One region of the Nocardiopsis sp. TRM 82005 genome, then DNA from elsewhere that is predicted to be linked to it. Evidence: predicted binding sites of a transcription regulator. Region 1 holds the regulator's gene; each other region holds the start of a gene.
What was found. The regulator HrcA, encoded in region 1, represses chaperone genes, less so after heat shock. The targets are predictions, from matches to a motif close to TTGGCACTCTCNNNNNGAGAGTGCCAA.

Region 1 (4,275 bases):
GACACCGGTGCCGGCGACGGCGAGAGCGGCGAGGACACCGGCAGCGACGACGACAGCTCCGACACCACCGACAGCGACACCAGCGGTAAGTCGGAAACCGGGGGCTGAGCCCCCTCACACGCGTCAGAGGCGACCCCCGGACCCCGTTGAGGGTCCGGGGGCCGCCTCTGACGTCCACGGGGCCCGTGTCGTAGGACTCGGGAAGCAGCCCCTACCAGCGTCCGGTGCGCGCCTGGAGCACCGAGAGCGCGGCGACCCCGGCCGTGGACGTGCGTAGCACGCTCGGTCCCAGCAGTGCCCGGACCGCGCCCGCTCCGGCGAACGCTTCGAGTTCGGCGTCGGAGAAACCGCCCTCGGGGCCGACCACGAGGACGACTCCCGGGCCGTCGCCGCTGGGCGGTTCCAGCTCGGACAGGCGGCTGTCCCCGCCCTCGTGCAGCACGACCCCCAACTCGGCGGCGGCCAGCAGGCCGGCCACCGTGGAGAGGTCCGCGAGGTCGGCGACCTCGGGCAGCCGTCCGCGCCGGGCCTGCTTGGCCGCCTCGCGTGCGGTGGCACGCCACTTGGCCAGCGACTTGTCCGCTCGGGCACCCTTCCAGCGGGTGACGCAGCGCTCCGCCGCCCAGGGCACGACCGCATCGGCCCCGGCCTCGGTCATCATCTCCACGGCCAGCTCGCCCCGGTCGCCCTTGGGCAGCGCCTGGACCACGGTCAGGCGGGGGCGGGGCGCCGGTTCCTCCCGGCGCTCCACCACCGCGCAGACGATGTGGTCCTTGGCCACGGCGGTCACCGTGCAGCGGGCGACCAGGCCCCGGCCGTCGGACAGGTCGACGGCCTCGCCCTCCCGTATACGCCGCACCACGGCGGCGTGGTGGCCCTCAGCGCCGCCCACCGCCACCTGGTCGGCCGCGAGGTCCGCGGTCGCGACCAGGAAGACCGGCGGCGTCACTTGGTGCCGAAGGCGTCACGAATCTTGGAGAAGAAGCCACCGTGCCCGGGGCTGAAGCGACCCGGGTTCTGGTCCTCACCACGCAGTTCGGCGAACTTGCGCAGCAGCGCCTCCTGCTCCTCGTCCAGCTTGCCCGGGGTCTCCACGTCGACGCGGATGCGCAGGTCGCCCCGGCCACCGCCGTCGAGGTGGTTGATCCCCTTGCTGGGGAGGGTGATGACGTGCCCGGAGTTGGTGCCCGGGCGCAGGTCGATGTTCTCGGTCCCGTCGAGGGTGTCGAAGGAGAACGACGCGCCCAGCGCGGCAGCCGTCATGGGAACGGTCACCGTGCAGTGCAGGTCGTCGCCGCGACGCTCGAAGGTGGAGTGCGGGCGCTGGACGATCTCCAGGATGATGTCGCCGCGCGGGCCTCCGTTGGGACCGACCTCGCCCTCACCGGCGAGCTGGATGCGGGTGCCGTCGTCGACGCCCGCGGGGATCTTGACGGTCCGGGTGACCTTCTCGCGTACACGGCCCTCGCCCGCGCAGTCGCCACAGGGGTTGGTGATGATCGACCCCTGGCCTGAGCACTGCGGGCAGGGACGGGAGGTCATGACCTGCCCCAGGAAGGACCTGGTGACCTGGGAGACCTCCCCCTGTCCGTGGCACATGTCACACGTGTTGCGGTGCGACCCGGCCGCCGTCCCCTCGCCCTGGCAGGTATCGCACAGGATCGCGGTGGGGAAGGTGATCTCCTTGCTGACCCCGAACGCGGTCTCCGCCAGGTCCAGCTCGACGCGGATCTTGATGCTGCGTCCGCGGCGGACCCTCTCCCGGGGGCCGCGCCCGCCGGGCTGGCCGCCGCCGAAGAAGGCGTTCATGATGTCGTCGAAGGCGAATCCGCCCGCGCCGCCGAAGCCTCCGCCGGCACCGCCGCCGCCACCGGGGGCGTACGGGTCCTGTCCCATGTCGAACATCCGACGCTTGCTCTCGTCGGAGAGGACCTCGTAGGCCTGGGTCACCTCCTTGAAGCGCTCCTGTGTAGCGGGGTCCGGGTTGATATCCGGGTGCAGCTCGCGGGCGAGCCTCCGATAGGCCTTCTTGATCTCGTCCTTGGACGCGTCCCGACGCACCCCGAGAACCTGGTAATAGTCTCTGGCCACTGAGTTACTGTCCTGCCAAAATCTGTCCGATGTACCGAGCCACGGCGCGTACTGCTCCCATCGTTCCCGGGTAGTCCATCCGGGTGGGTCCCACCACGCCGATCTTGGCGAGCGACTGGTTTCCCACACCGTAGTCGGCCGAGACGACGGAGGTGGACCGTAGGCCCTCGTGGAAGTTCTCCGCGCCGATGCGCACCGTGAGCATCGACGGGTCCTTCGCCTCTCCCAACAAACGGATGAGAACCATGTTCTCTTCCAGTGCCTCCAGGACGCCCCGCAGGCTGGCGGTGAAGTCGACGGCGGCGAGGTTGGCCGTCCCGGCGAGGACGAGCTTCTCCTCATGCCGTTCGACAAGGCTCTCCAGTAGGACGGAGAGGACCGAAACCGCCATATGGCGGTGTTCGGGCGGGACCTGGGAAGGCAGGTCCTCCACCGCGTCGGGCACGTCGCCGAGGTGAAGCCCGGCGATAGCCCGGTTGAGCATGCCGCGCAGGTCGTTGACGGTGGTTTCCTTGATCATGCCCAGACCGTCGATGACACGCTGTTCGACACGGCCCGTGTTGGTGATCACGACCATCATGACCCGCTGTCCCCCGAGGGGGATCAGCTCCACGTGCTGGACCGACGAGCGGGTCAGCGAGGGGTACTGGACGATCGCGACCTGACGGGTGAGCTGGGCGAGGAGCCGCACCGTGCGGGCGACGATCTCGTCCAGGTCCACGGCACCTGTGAGAAAGGACTCGATGGCGCGCCGCTCCGCGGTTGAGAGCGGTTTGACCGAGGAGAGCCGGTCGACGAAGAGCCGGTACCCCTTGTCCGTGGGTACCCGCCCCGCACTGGTGTGCGGCTGGGTGATGTAACCGTCTTCCTCCAGGGCGACCATGTCGTTGCGGATCGTCGCCGGGGAGACACCGAGCCTGCGCCGGTCGGCTAGGGCCTTGGATCCCACGGGCTCGTTGGTGTTGACGAAGTCCTCAACGACGGCACGCAGGACCGCGAGCTTGCGCTCGTCCAGCAACTCGCCACCTCCTGGCACTCCATGGTCCTTAGTGCTAATTCTATGCCCAGCCGCAAACCCGACTGGCTACCCGTGGGTAGTAACGCCGGGGAACGGCCCCTTCCTTTCTCCCCGGCGGATCGGCGGCGCGCGCCAACAGCGCCGAAGCGGCCGGGCCCCGCACCAGTAGACTGCACGACCGTGGCAACCAAGGGAACCAGCCGTTACGGCCGTGACGTGCTCGCAGGGGACTGGCGCAGACCGAGGAAGAGAGTCGTGCGCGAGGTGTCCCTGGCCCGCGACCTGGTCGTGGAGGACGCCGACGAGACGTTCTGCGGAGCCGTGGTGGCCTGGGACAAGGCGACCGTGACCCTGGAGGACCGGCACGGCCGACGACGAGTGTTCGACCTCGCTCCGGCCGCGTTCCTGGTCGACGGCGAACCGGTCACGCTCGTGCGCCCCGCAGCGACCCCGCGGGGGCCGCTGCGCAGCGCCTCCGGGTCGGTGGCCGTGCCCGACGCGCGGGCGCGCACGGCCCGGGAGAGCCGGATCTACGTGGAGGGCGTCCACGACGCCGAACTGGTGGAGAAGGTCTGGGGCCACGACCTGCGCGTCGAGGGGGTGGCCGTGGAGTTCCTGGAGGGAATCGACGACCTGCCCTCGATCGTGGCGGACTTCTCCCCCGGACCCGGCAGGCGCCTGGGAGTCCTGGTGGATCACCTGGTCCCGGGATCCAAGGAGACCCGGATCGCCGAGCGGGTGTGCGGCGAGCACGTGCTGGTGGTCGGCCATCCCCACGTCGACGTGTGGCAGGCGGTGCGTCCGCGGGCCGTGGGTATCGCTGGCTGGCCCGAGGTGCCGCGCGGCCTCCCTTGGAAGGAGGGGGTCGTGCGGGCCCTGGGGTGGCGGATGGAGACGGGTGAGGCGTGGCGCCGGATCCTGGGCTCGGTCCGTACCTATGCTGATCTGGAGCCATCCCTGCTCGGCCGGGTGGAGGAGCTGATCGACTTCGTCACCGGGCCGCACCAGGACGAACCCCAGGAAGCGCCACACGAAGGAAACGGCGGCAGGACCTAGGATTCTGCCCCGATCGAGGTGTCGGCGCCGCTGACACCGCGGGTCCCCCGCCTCCGGCCCTGCGCGGTCGTCGGTACAGCCCGGTAGTACGAGAACCGCCACCCCATCAG
Region 2 (4,275 bases), on a different contig from region 1:
AGAACTACCAGTCCGAGCGCTGGAACTGGATGGAGGCCAACGGCGCGGACTTCGGATGGCACCATCCGGCCTGGGCCAAGTCCAGCCCCTTCGAGCCCTGGCACTGGGAGTACGAGCGCTGAGGCCTCCGGGGGCGGCCCGCACGGGGCCGCCCCCCGATGCCGTCGGCCCCTCCTCAGACGGTTTCCGGGACGACCTCACTGGTGCAGTCGGCGCACCGGGTGGCCTTCTTGTCGATCTCGCTGAAGCAGTGGGGGCACGCGCGGACGGTGGCCTCCTCGGCCCTGGCGAACCGTTCCAGGGCCTTGGCGACGGGCAGGACCACGAGGAAGTACAGGACCGCGGCGGTGATCAGGAACGAGATCAGCGCGTCGATGAACGCCCCGTACAGGAAGCGGCTCCCGTTGACCTCGAAGTAGAGGTCGCCGAAGGCGGGGGCACCGCCGAAGATCCCGAGCAGCGGGGTGATGAATCCCTCGGTGAACGCGTCGATGAGGTTGGCGAAGACCGAGCCGATCACGACCGCGATCGCCAGCTGCACCAGGTTTCCCCGGAACAGGAACTTCTTGAAGCCTTGCATGGGACAGCCTTGTCGAACTTGTTCTCGTTGGCGCGAGTGCTCTGCCCCGGAAGCCGGGGCGGAGCGCTTACTGTGCGTGGTACTTCTATCACCCTGACCGTGCGCGGCGAACATGCGTGGACGGAGCGGCAGGGGGAGGGCCCGCGTGACGCACGGTCGGCCCCGTGCCCCGCGCGGACCGGCGGTCAACCGCGGATGGTGACGGACAGCCGTGAGGCGGTGGCGTGGCCCGCCAGGCTCCTGGCCTCGGCGGGTGTGGCGGCGATGAGGATCAGCGCGCCTCCCTCGCCGCCCTGGCCGGTCCCGTCCGGAAGGGCGAGGACGGGACGGTCGCTGACCACCTCCACGGCGGGTCCCGCACGGGCGGGCGCGAACTCGTCGTGGCCGCCGGCGGCGAGGACGTCCACCCGGCTGCCCGGGGAGAGCAGGCCCGCCGTGCCGGGATCGGCGACCCGGACCGGGGCGGCGACCAGGTCGGTCCCGTACGGGCGCGCGGGCGGATCGGAGAGGCGGGCGTCGGTGATCACCTCGCCGCGACGTACCGGGGCGTTGAGGAGGGATCCGGCCGTCGGGGCGTCGGCCGCCAGGGCGCCGCTCGGCACGGCGCCGGTGGAGAGGGACAGTTCGGCGAGGTCGCGTTCGGCGAGGGGAGCCGAGGCGTCGAGATCACGGGAGGCGACGAGGACCCGGGTGGTGGGCTCGGGGAGGGGTCGCACGGCCAGGACGGCGCTGACGAGCGCAGCGGCGGTCAGGAGGGCGGCGAGGACGCGCCGGTACCGGTCCAGGAGGCGGATGACCGCACGGCGGTGCCGGTAGGGGGGAGGGGGTTCGGTCATGGTTCAACGCTAGGCCGCGAAGGGGCCGTTCGGGCGTTGTCCACAGGCCCTTGTCAGGGACGGTCCTCCGGGCGGGACGCCGGCGGAGCGCGTGTCCTCACCCCGTGGGGCAGGACATGCCAAGCGCCGCCGAGTCCTCGGCGGCGCGGTGGCGGTCAACGGCCCGGTCGCTCAGCTGGCTGCGGTGGTGCTGCTGGAGCTGGAGCTGTTGCCGGACGTGCTCTTGGTGCTGGGCTCGGAGCCGGCGGAGGAGCCCTTGGCGTCCGAGGACGAGGAGTCGGAGGAGGACGAGGAGTCGGAGGCCGTGGAGTCGCCGCCGTCCTTGCCCTCGCCGGAGCCGGTCAGTACGGAGCTGTTGGAGCTCTTCCCGCTGTCGGTGCGGTAGAAGCCGGAGCCCTTGAACACGATGCCCACGGCGGAGTACACCTTGCGCAGGCGTCCCTCACACTCGGGGCAGACGGTCAGTGCGTCGTCGCTGAACCTCTGCACGACCTCCATCTGGCCGTCGCACTCGGTGCACGCGTACTGGTACGTAGGCACTGTTCGGGTCCTCCTTGCTGGCACTCTCGCCCGTTGACTGCTAAATAGTACGCGCTCGCCGACCGGAGCCGTAACAGGGTCTGGCACCGAACACGGACGGACGCCGGGGGCAGGATGCCGGATCGTCGTCGCGCGACCGCCAGCGACAACGCTTCCGGGAGTGGGATTCATCCCGTTCAGGTCCGTTCTCCGGGCCACACGCCCGCGTCGAACACCCGCAGGCCGCCTTCCGGGGTGAGTACGGCGTCCACCGGGAGATCGTGCGGCTCAGCGGGCAGTGACTCCACGAACTCCTCGTCGTGGACCAGGGCGATCGCGGGGGCGTGCGGACCCTTGCGGGCGAGGGCCCTGTCGTAGCATCCGGCGCCGCGCCCCAGCCGTGTTCCCCGGCGGTCCACGGCCAGCGCCGGGCAGACCACCGCGTCCGCCCGGGCCGGCGCCTCCGGCCCGTACCGGTGGCCGACCGGCTCCAGCAGTCCGTGCCCCGCCGGGGCCAGGGTGTCCGGTCCGTCGAAGGCCGCCCAGTCCAGGTGGCCGCCGGGCAGGAACACGGGCAGCAACACGTACGTGCCGCGCTTCCACAGCGCCGTCACCAGCTTGCGGGTGTCGGGTTCGCCGCCGACGGAGTAGTAGCAAGCGACCGTTCCGCCCATGGCCAGCCACGGCAGGCCCATGAGGGTGTCGCGGACCGCCGAGCCGACCCGGGCACGGTCCTCGGGGCCGCGAGCCCGCCGCCGCTCCAGGAACCCCTCACGCAGCCGCCGCTTGGCCGCGCGCCGTTCGCTCTCTTCCATGGCCCCAGTGTGGCACCGCCGCGGCCCGGGCCGTCCGCCCAGCCGGTTACCACGTGCGGTGAACACCGGATGGCGATTCCCTCTCCTTCGCCCGAAACCGCCGGAACTTCTTGACACCCGCCAGTGTGTGGGGACGCCGAGATGGCGGGGGACTGGCCTAAGGTGCCGACATGAACGACTCCACCAACCAGAAGCGGCCCTCCGGTCCGGTACCCGTCACGAAGGCGGTCGTGCCCGCCGCCGGCCTCGGCACGCGGTTCCTGCCCGCGACCAAGGCCACGCCCAAGGAGATGCTGCCGATCGTGGACAAGCCCGCGATCCAGTACGTCGTGGAGGAGGCGGTCGCCGCCGACCTCCAGGACGTACTGATGATCACGGGCCGCAGCAAGCGCTCCATCGAGGACCACTTCGACCGGGCCTACGAGCTGGAGGAGGCCCTGGAGGCCAAGGGGGACAGCGCGCGCCTGCGGTCGGTGCGCGAGTCCAGCGACCTCGCCCAGATGCACTACGTCCGCCAGGGAGAGCCGCGCGGCCTGGGCCACGCCGTGCTGTGCGCGGAGGCGCATGTGGGCGACAACCCGTTCGCCGTGCTGCTGGGCGACGACCTCATCGAGTCCGCCGACCTGCTGTGCCGCATGATCGAGGTCCGGGAGAAGCACGGCGGTAGCGTCGTCGCGCTCATGGAGGTGGAGCCTGAACAGGTGTCGCTGTACGGGTGCGCGGGCATCGAGCCCACCGACGAGGACGACGTCGTCACCGTCACCGACCTGGTCGAGAAGCCCGCACCGGAGCAGGCGCCGAGCCGCTGGGCGATCATCGGCCGCTACGTCTGCGACCCGGCGGTCTTTCCCGTCCTGCACGAGACACCGCCCGGACGCGGCGGCGAGATCCAGCTCACCGACGCCTTGCGTGAGCTGGCCCGGCGCAAACCCGAGGACGGGGGCACGGTGCACGGTGTCCTGTTCCGCGGCCGCCGCTACGACACCGGCAACAAGGCCGACTACATCCGCACGGTGGTGGACTTCGCCTGCCGCCGCCCCGATCTCGCCGAGGAGCTGCTGCCCTGGCTGCGCGACTTCGTCGACCGCAAGGAGGCGGGACGCTCCTGAGGGTCCGGCGGTGCTCTGACCAGCGCCCCCGGCCGACGAACGGGGCGCGAGGGGGCCGGGACCGCCGCGCTGAGGGCCGGACGCGGCAAGAATGGGGCGTGGGACGTCTCCCGAGGCGCGGGGGACGCGCCACCAAGAAACCGCGAACCGGGAGGAACACCGTGAAGAGCGTCGAACAGCACGTCGCCGATGTCCTGGCTCTGACCGCCGAACCCGAGCCGTCCGAACTGGACCTGCTCCAGGCGCACGGCGCCGTGTTGGCGGAGGCCGTCACCTCGCCCGTGTCGCTGCCGGGCTTCGACAACTCGTCCATGGACGGGTACGCCGTGCACGCCGCCGACCTGGAGTCGGCCGCCCCCGACACCCCCGTAAGGCTGCCGGTGGTAGCCGACATCCCGGCGGGGGACCCCTCCCCG
Region 3 (4,275 bases), on a different contig from region 1:
TTCGGTGACCTGCTCGGCGGTGCGGTTCCCGGTCTCGGCCATCCGCTGTAGGCGGGTGAGCGCGGTGTCCAGGTGCCCGGCGACGCGGTGGGTGTCGGCACGGAGGGAGGGCATGTCCGACAGGGGCTTGACCTGTTGACCGAGGACCTCTATGTGCTCGGCGAGGGTCTCCGCCCATTCCGGCGGCCGGGCCAGGAAATCGTCGACACGGCTGTTGACCGTGGCGACCGACTCGGAGAGGGCGGTGAGCTCGCGCTCGCGCAGTTCGCGGAGCAGCCACTCCATGCCCTCGAGGCGCTGGCGCATCTCCTCGCTGACCACGCCCTGCGACTTCTGCTCGGAGACGTGCTCCTGGGCGGCCTGAGAGAGCAGGTCGCGCATCCGGTCGGAGATCCCGGCCTGACCTCCCTCATTGAGGAAGTTGTGATTGGTCTGTTCCACCGAGGTGCTCCTTATTTTTCTGGCGCTCCCGTGCCTGCCTGAGGGGGAACGGACGGTGGGTTCCGGACAGGACGGGTTCTCGATGGTCCCCGGGCGGGCGGCGCTCCCGCATCGGTACTGCCTCATCGTAACTTTAGCGTGACTGTGTGTATACACAAGAGGCGAGGTCCATGTCCTGGTCGAACCGCCGGACGGATCGAACAACCATGGCCTTCCGGGTGAACCCATGAGAAGGGAAAGAATTCAGCGGTGGCCAGTTTAACGACACGGACACCTCTATCCCCAGGGGCCGGCCAAAGATATGGGTTCGGAAGGTAACGATCTGGCCTGCCCCCGTGACCCGGGATCCGCGCCCGGCCCCCGCACCGCGCACGGGTCCCTCATACCGTGACCCGGTCCTCGACCTCGCGGCACAGCAGGCAGAAGGGCCGTTCGCCGATCCGGGTGAGCACGACGGTCACCGATTCCGGGCCGGAGGCCCGAAGCTCCCGGCGCAACTTCTCGGTGTCCACCGCCGAACCCCGCTTCTTGATCGTCACCGTCCCGGCATTCAACTTCCGCACCGCCGAACGCAGCCGTTTCAGGGAGAACGGCAGCACCTCCAGGACCTCCAGCACCCGCCACAGCGGCGAAACGACCGCGCTGTCCGCCGTGAAGTAGGCGATCCGCTCATCCAGCAAGGCGCCGTCCACCCGGGCCGCCGCCTCGGCCACCAGGTGCGAGCGCACCACGGCCGGATCCGGGTCGTACAGGTAGCGCCGGGGCCCGGCCACCGGGGCCGGGCCCCGCCCGGGGGCGGCGTCCAGGTGCGCCACCGGGCCCTCGCGGGCCAGCAGCCCCTCCCGCTCGTGCAGCACCGTCGCCCGGCGCGGCGTCCCCCCGGCCAGCGCGCCGAACCACAGCGCCGTCTCCTTCAGTTCTCCGTCCACCGAGATCCACTCGGCCGCCGCGTCATCGGGCAGCACCTCGTGCGGAATGCCCGGCGCGGCCTTGAGGCAGGCCGCCCCCGAGCCCCTGGCCAGTTCGGCCGCCACGTCCCACGGCGGGGAGTAGGCCGCCGGATCGAACACCCGGCCACGCCCGCCCCGCCGGGCCGGGTCGCAGAACAGCAGCGGGTACCGGCCGGGTACGGCCTCAGCGGCGTCGCCCTCGCGGATCCGGGCCAGGTCGGACAGCCCGAGGGCCTCGATGTTGGCGCGCGCCACGGCCGCCGTCAGCGGGTCGGCGTCCACGCCCTCCACCGGGACACCGCGCTCGGCCAGCGCCAGCAGGTCCGCGCCGATCCCGCAGCACAGGTCGCCCGCCGCGGCGCCGTCCAGGACGGAAGGGGCGGCCCGCGCCAGCCGCTCCGCGCGGTAGTCGGCCACCACCCGCCGGGTGGCCTGCTCCAGGCCGTCGGGGGTGAAGAACATCCGCTCCGCGCGTTCGCCGAGCTTGGCCCGGCCGCGCTCGCGCAGCAACACCTGGGTCAGGACCGCGTTTACCAGTTCCGACGCGGGTAGACCGGGGTCGAGGGCCGCCACGCGCGGGTCGTCGCGCAGCAGGGAGGCCGTGGTCAGCCGGTCCCGGGCGGCGGCCTTCGGGTCCACCCCCGCAAGCACCTCCCGGCCCGCGTCGGTGAGCAGCGCCTCGAAGGCGGGCACGCGCATGGGTTCCCCTCAAGCGTCGAAGAGCGGTCGTCGGAGAGCGTCCCAGGCTGGTCGCTCCGGCCGTCGCGGACGGGTCCGGCCGAAGCTCCGCCGATCCCGGGGCGACCGGTTCCCGGGCGCCCCGGGCTGGGAGGGGCCTCTCACCGGGGATCACGGTCACATTTCCATTCTGGCACTCTCGGGGGTAGAGTGCTAATCGCGACGAGGCCGGTCTGGCACCCGCGACGACAGGCCGCCGTGGTCGCCCCTTTTTCGCAGTCGGCCCGTGCATCAGTACGGGTCGCAGACAGGACACCGAAACCTTGAAGGGGGAGGTCACACAGTGTCGACCGCCACCAAGACCGTGCTGAAGCCGTTGGAGGACCGCGTCGTGGTCCGGATGCTGGAGGCCGAGCAGACCACCGCTTCCGGTCTGGTCATCCCGGACACCGCCAAGGAGAAGCCCCAGGAGGGCGAGGTCCTGGCCGTGGGCCCCGGCCGTCTCGACGACAGCGGCAAGCGCGTCGCCCTGGACGTGAACATCGGCGACGTCGTCCTCTACAGCAAGTACGGCGGCACCGAGGTCAAGTACGACGGCGAGGAGTACCTGGTTCTCTCCGCCCGCGACCTGCTCGCGGTCGTCGACAAGTAGGTCCTGACGGGGCCCGGATCGCCGGGCTCGGAGTCATCCGCATCCCGCACCGGTCGGCATATCGCCGGGCGGGCGGGATGCCCGTTTTTTGACCAGCCCAAAGAGGAAGCATTCATATGCCGAAGATCCTGGAGTTCGAGGACGACGCCCGTCGCGCTCTCGAACGGGGCGTCGACCGCCTCGCCAACGCCGTGAAGGTGACGCTCGGCCCGCGCGGCCGCAACGTCGTCATCGACAAGAAGTTCGGTGCCCCCACCATCACGAACGACGGCGTGACCGTCGCCCGTGAGATCGACTTGGACGACCCTTACGAGAACCTGGGCGCCCAGCTGGTCAAGGAGGTCGCCACCAAGACCAACGACGCCGCCGGTGACGGCACCACCACCGCGACCGTGCTCGCCCAGGCCCTCGTGCGCGAGGGTCTGCGCACCGTGGCCGCCGGCGCTTCCCCGATGTCCCTGAAGAAGGGCATCGACGCCGCCGCCAACAAGGTGTCGGAGGTCCTGCTGGAGCGCGCCCGCCCCGTGGAGGAGCGCGAGGACATCGCCTACGTCGCGACCAACTCCGCCCAGGACGCCCAGATCGGCGACATGATCGCCGAGGCGTTCGACAAGGTCGGCAAGGACGGCGTCATCACGGTGGAGGAGGCCCCGACCTTCGGTCTGGACCTGGACTTCACCGAGGGCATGCAGTTCGACAAGGGCTACATCTCGCCCTACTTCGTCACCGACGGCGACCGCCAGGAGGCGGTGCTGGAGGACACGCTGGTCCTGATCCACCAGGGCAAGATCAGCAACCTCAACGAGCTGCTGCCCCTGCTGGAGAAGGTTCTCCAGAGCAAGAAGCCGCTGCTCATCATCGCCGAGGACATCGAGGGCGACGCACTGGGCGCCCTGGTGCTGAACAAGATCCGCGGCACGCTCAACGTCGCCGCGGTCAAGGCGCCCGGCTTCGGAGAGCGCCGCAAGGCCATGCTCCAGGACATCGCCGTCCTCACCGGCGGCCAGGTCATCGCCGAAGAGGTCGGCCTGACCCTGGACAACGCCGACGTCGACACGCTCGGCAGCGCCCGCCGTGTCACCGTCACCAAGGACACCACCACCATCGTGGACGGTGCCGGTGAGCAGTCCGAGGTCGAGGACCGCGTTCGCCAGATCCGCAAGGAGATCGAGGCGAGCGACTCCGACTGGGACCGCGAGAAGCTCCAGGAGCGCCTGGCCAAGCTCGCGGGCGGCGTGTCCGTCCTGCGCGTGGGCGCGGCCACCGAGGTGGAGCTCAAGGAGAAGAAGCACCGCCTCGAGGACGCCATCTCGGCGACCCGCGCGGCCATCGAGGAGGGCATCGTCGCCGGTGGCGGCGCCTCCCTGGTGCACGCCGTGTCCGCACTGGACGACCTCGACCTGACCGGCGAGGAGGCCACCGGTGTGGCGATCGTCCGCCGCGCCCTGGTCGAGCCCGCCCGCTGGATCGCCGAGAACGCGGGCGCCCAGGGCTACGTGGTCACCCACCGCGTGGCGGAGATGGAGGTCGGTCACGGCTACAACGCCACGACCG

Region 2: AC0T5L_RS24315 (FmdB family zinc ribbon protein) is a predicted target of HrcA. The motif match lies at 1,974-2,000, and genes of this name have one in related genera.
Region 3: groES (co-chaperone GroES) is a predicted target of HrcA. The motif match lies at 2,260-2,286, and genes of this name have one in related genera.

Annotation. Positions count from the first base shown of each region.
Region 1 covers NZ_JBWDTQ010000009.1:75,092-79,366, forward strand. The annotation lists gene AC0T5L_RS06465 (hypothetical protein) at 1-108, shown strand, start outside; gene AC0T5L_RS06470 (16S rRNA (uracil(1498)-N(3))-methyltransferase) at 212-949, opposite strand; gene dnaJ (molecular chaperone DnaJ) at 946-2,091, opposite strand; gene hrcA (heat-inducible transcriptional repressor HrcA) at 2,096-3,109, opposite strand; gene AC0T5L_RS06485 (DUF3097 domain-containing protein) at 3,290-4,165, shown strand.
Region 2 covers NZ_JBWDTQ010000035.1:20,484-24,758, forward strand. The annotation lists gene AC0T5L_RS24300 (D-alanyl-D-alanine carboxypeptidase family protein) at 1-122, shown strand, start outside; gene mscL (large conductance mechanosensitive channel protein MscL) at 176-580, opposite strand; gene AC0T5L_RS24310 (CpaB family protein) at 766-1,416, opposite strand; gene AC0T5L_RS24315 (FmdB family zinc ribbon protein) at 1,588-1,956, opposite strand; gene AC0T5L_RS24320 (5-formyltetrahydrofolate cyclo-ligase) at 2,133-2,750, opposite strand; gene galU (UTP--glucose-1-phosphate uridylyltransferase GalU) at 2,921-3,859, shown strand; gene glp (molybdotransferase-like divisome protein Glp) at 4,021-4,275, shown strand, end outside.
Region 3 covers NZ_JBWDTQ010000001.1:13,341-17,615, forward strand. The annotation lists gene AC0T5L_RS00055 (coiled-coil domain-containing protein) at 1-441, opposite strand, end outside; gene AC0T5L_RS00060 (class I SAM-dependent methyltransferase) at 822-2,090, opposite strand; gene groES (co-chaperone GroES) at 2,413-2,721, shown strand; gene groL (chaperonin GroEL) at 2,838-4,275, shown strand, end outside.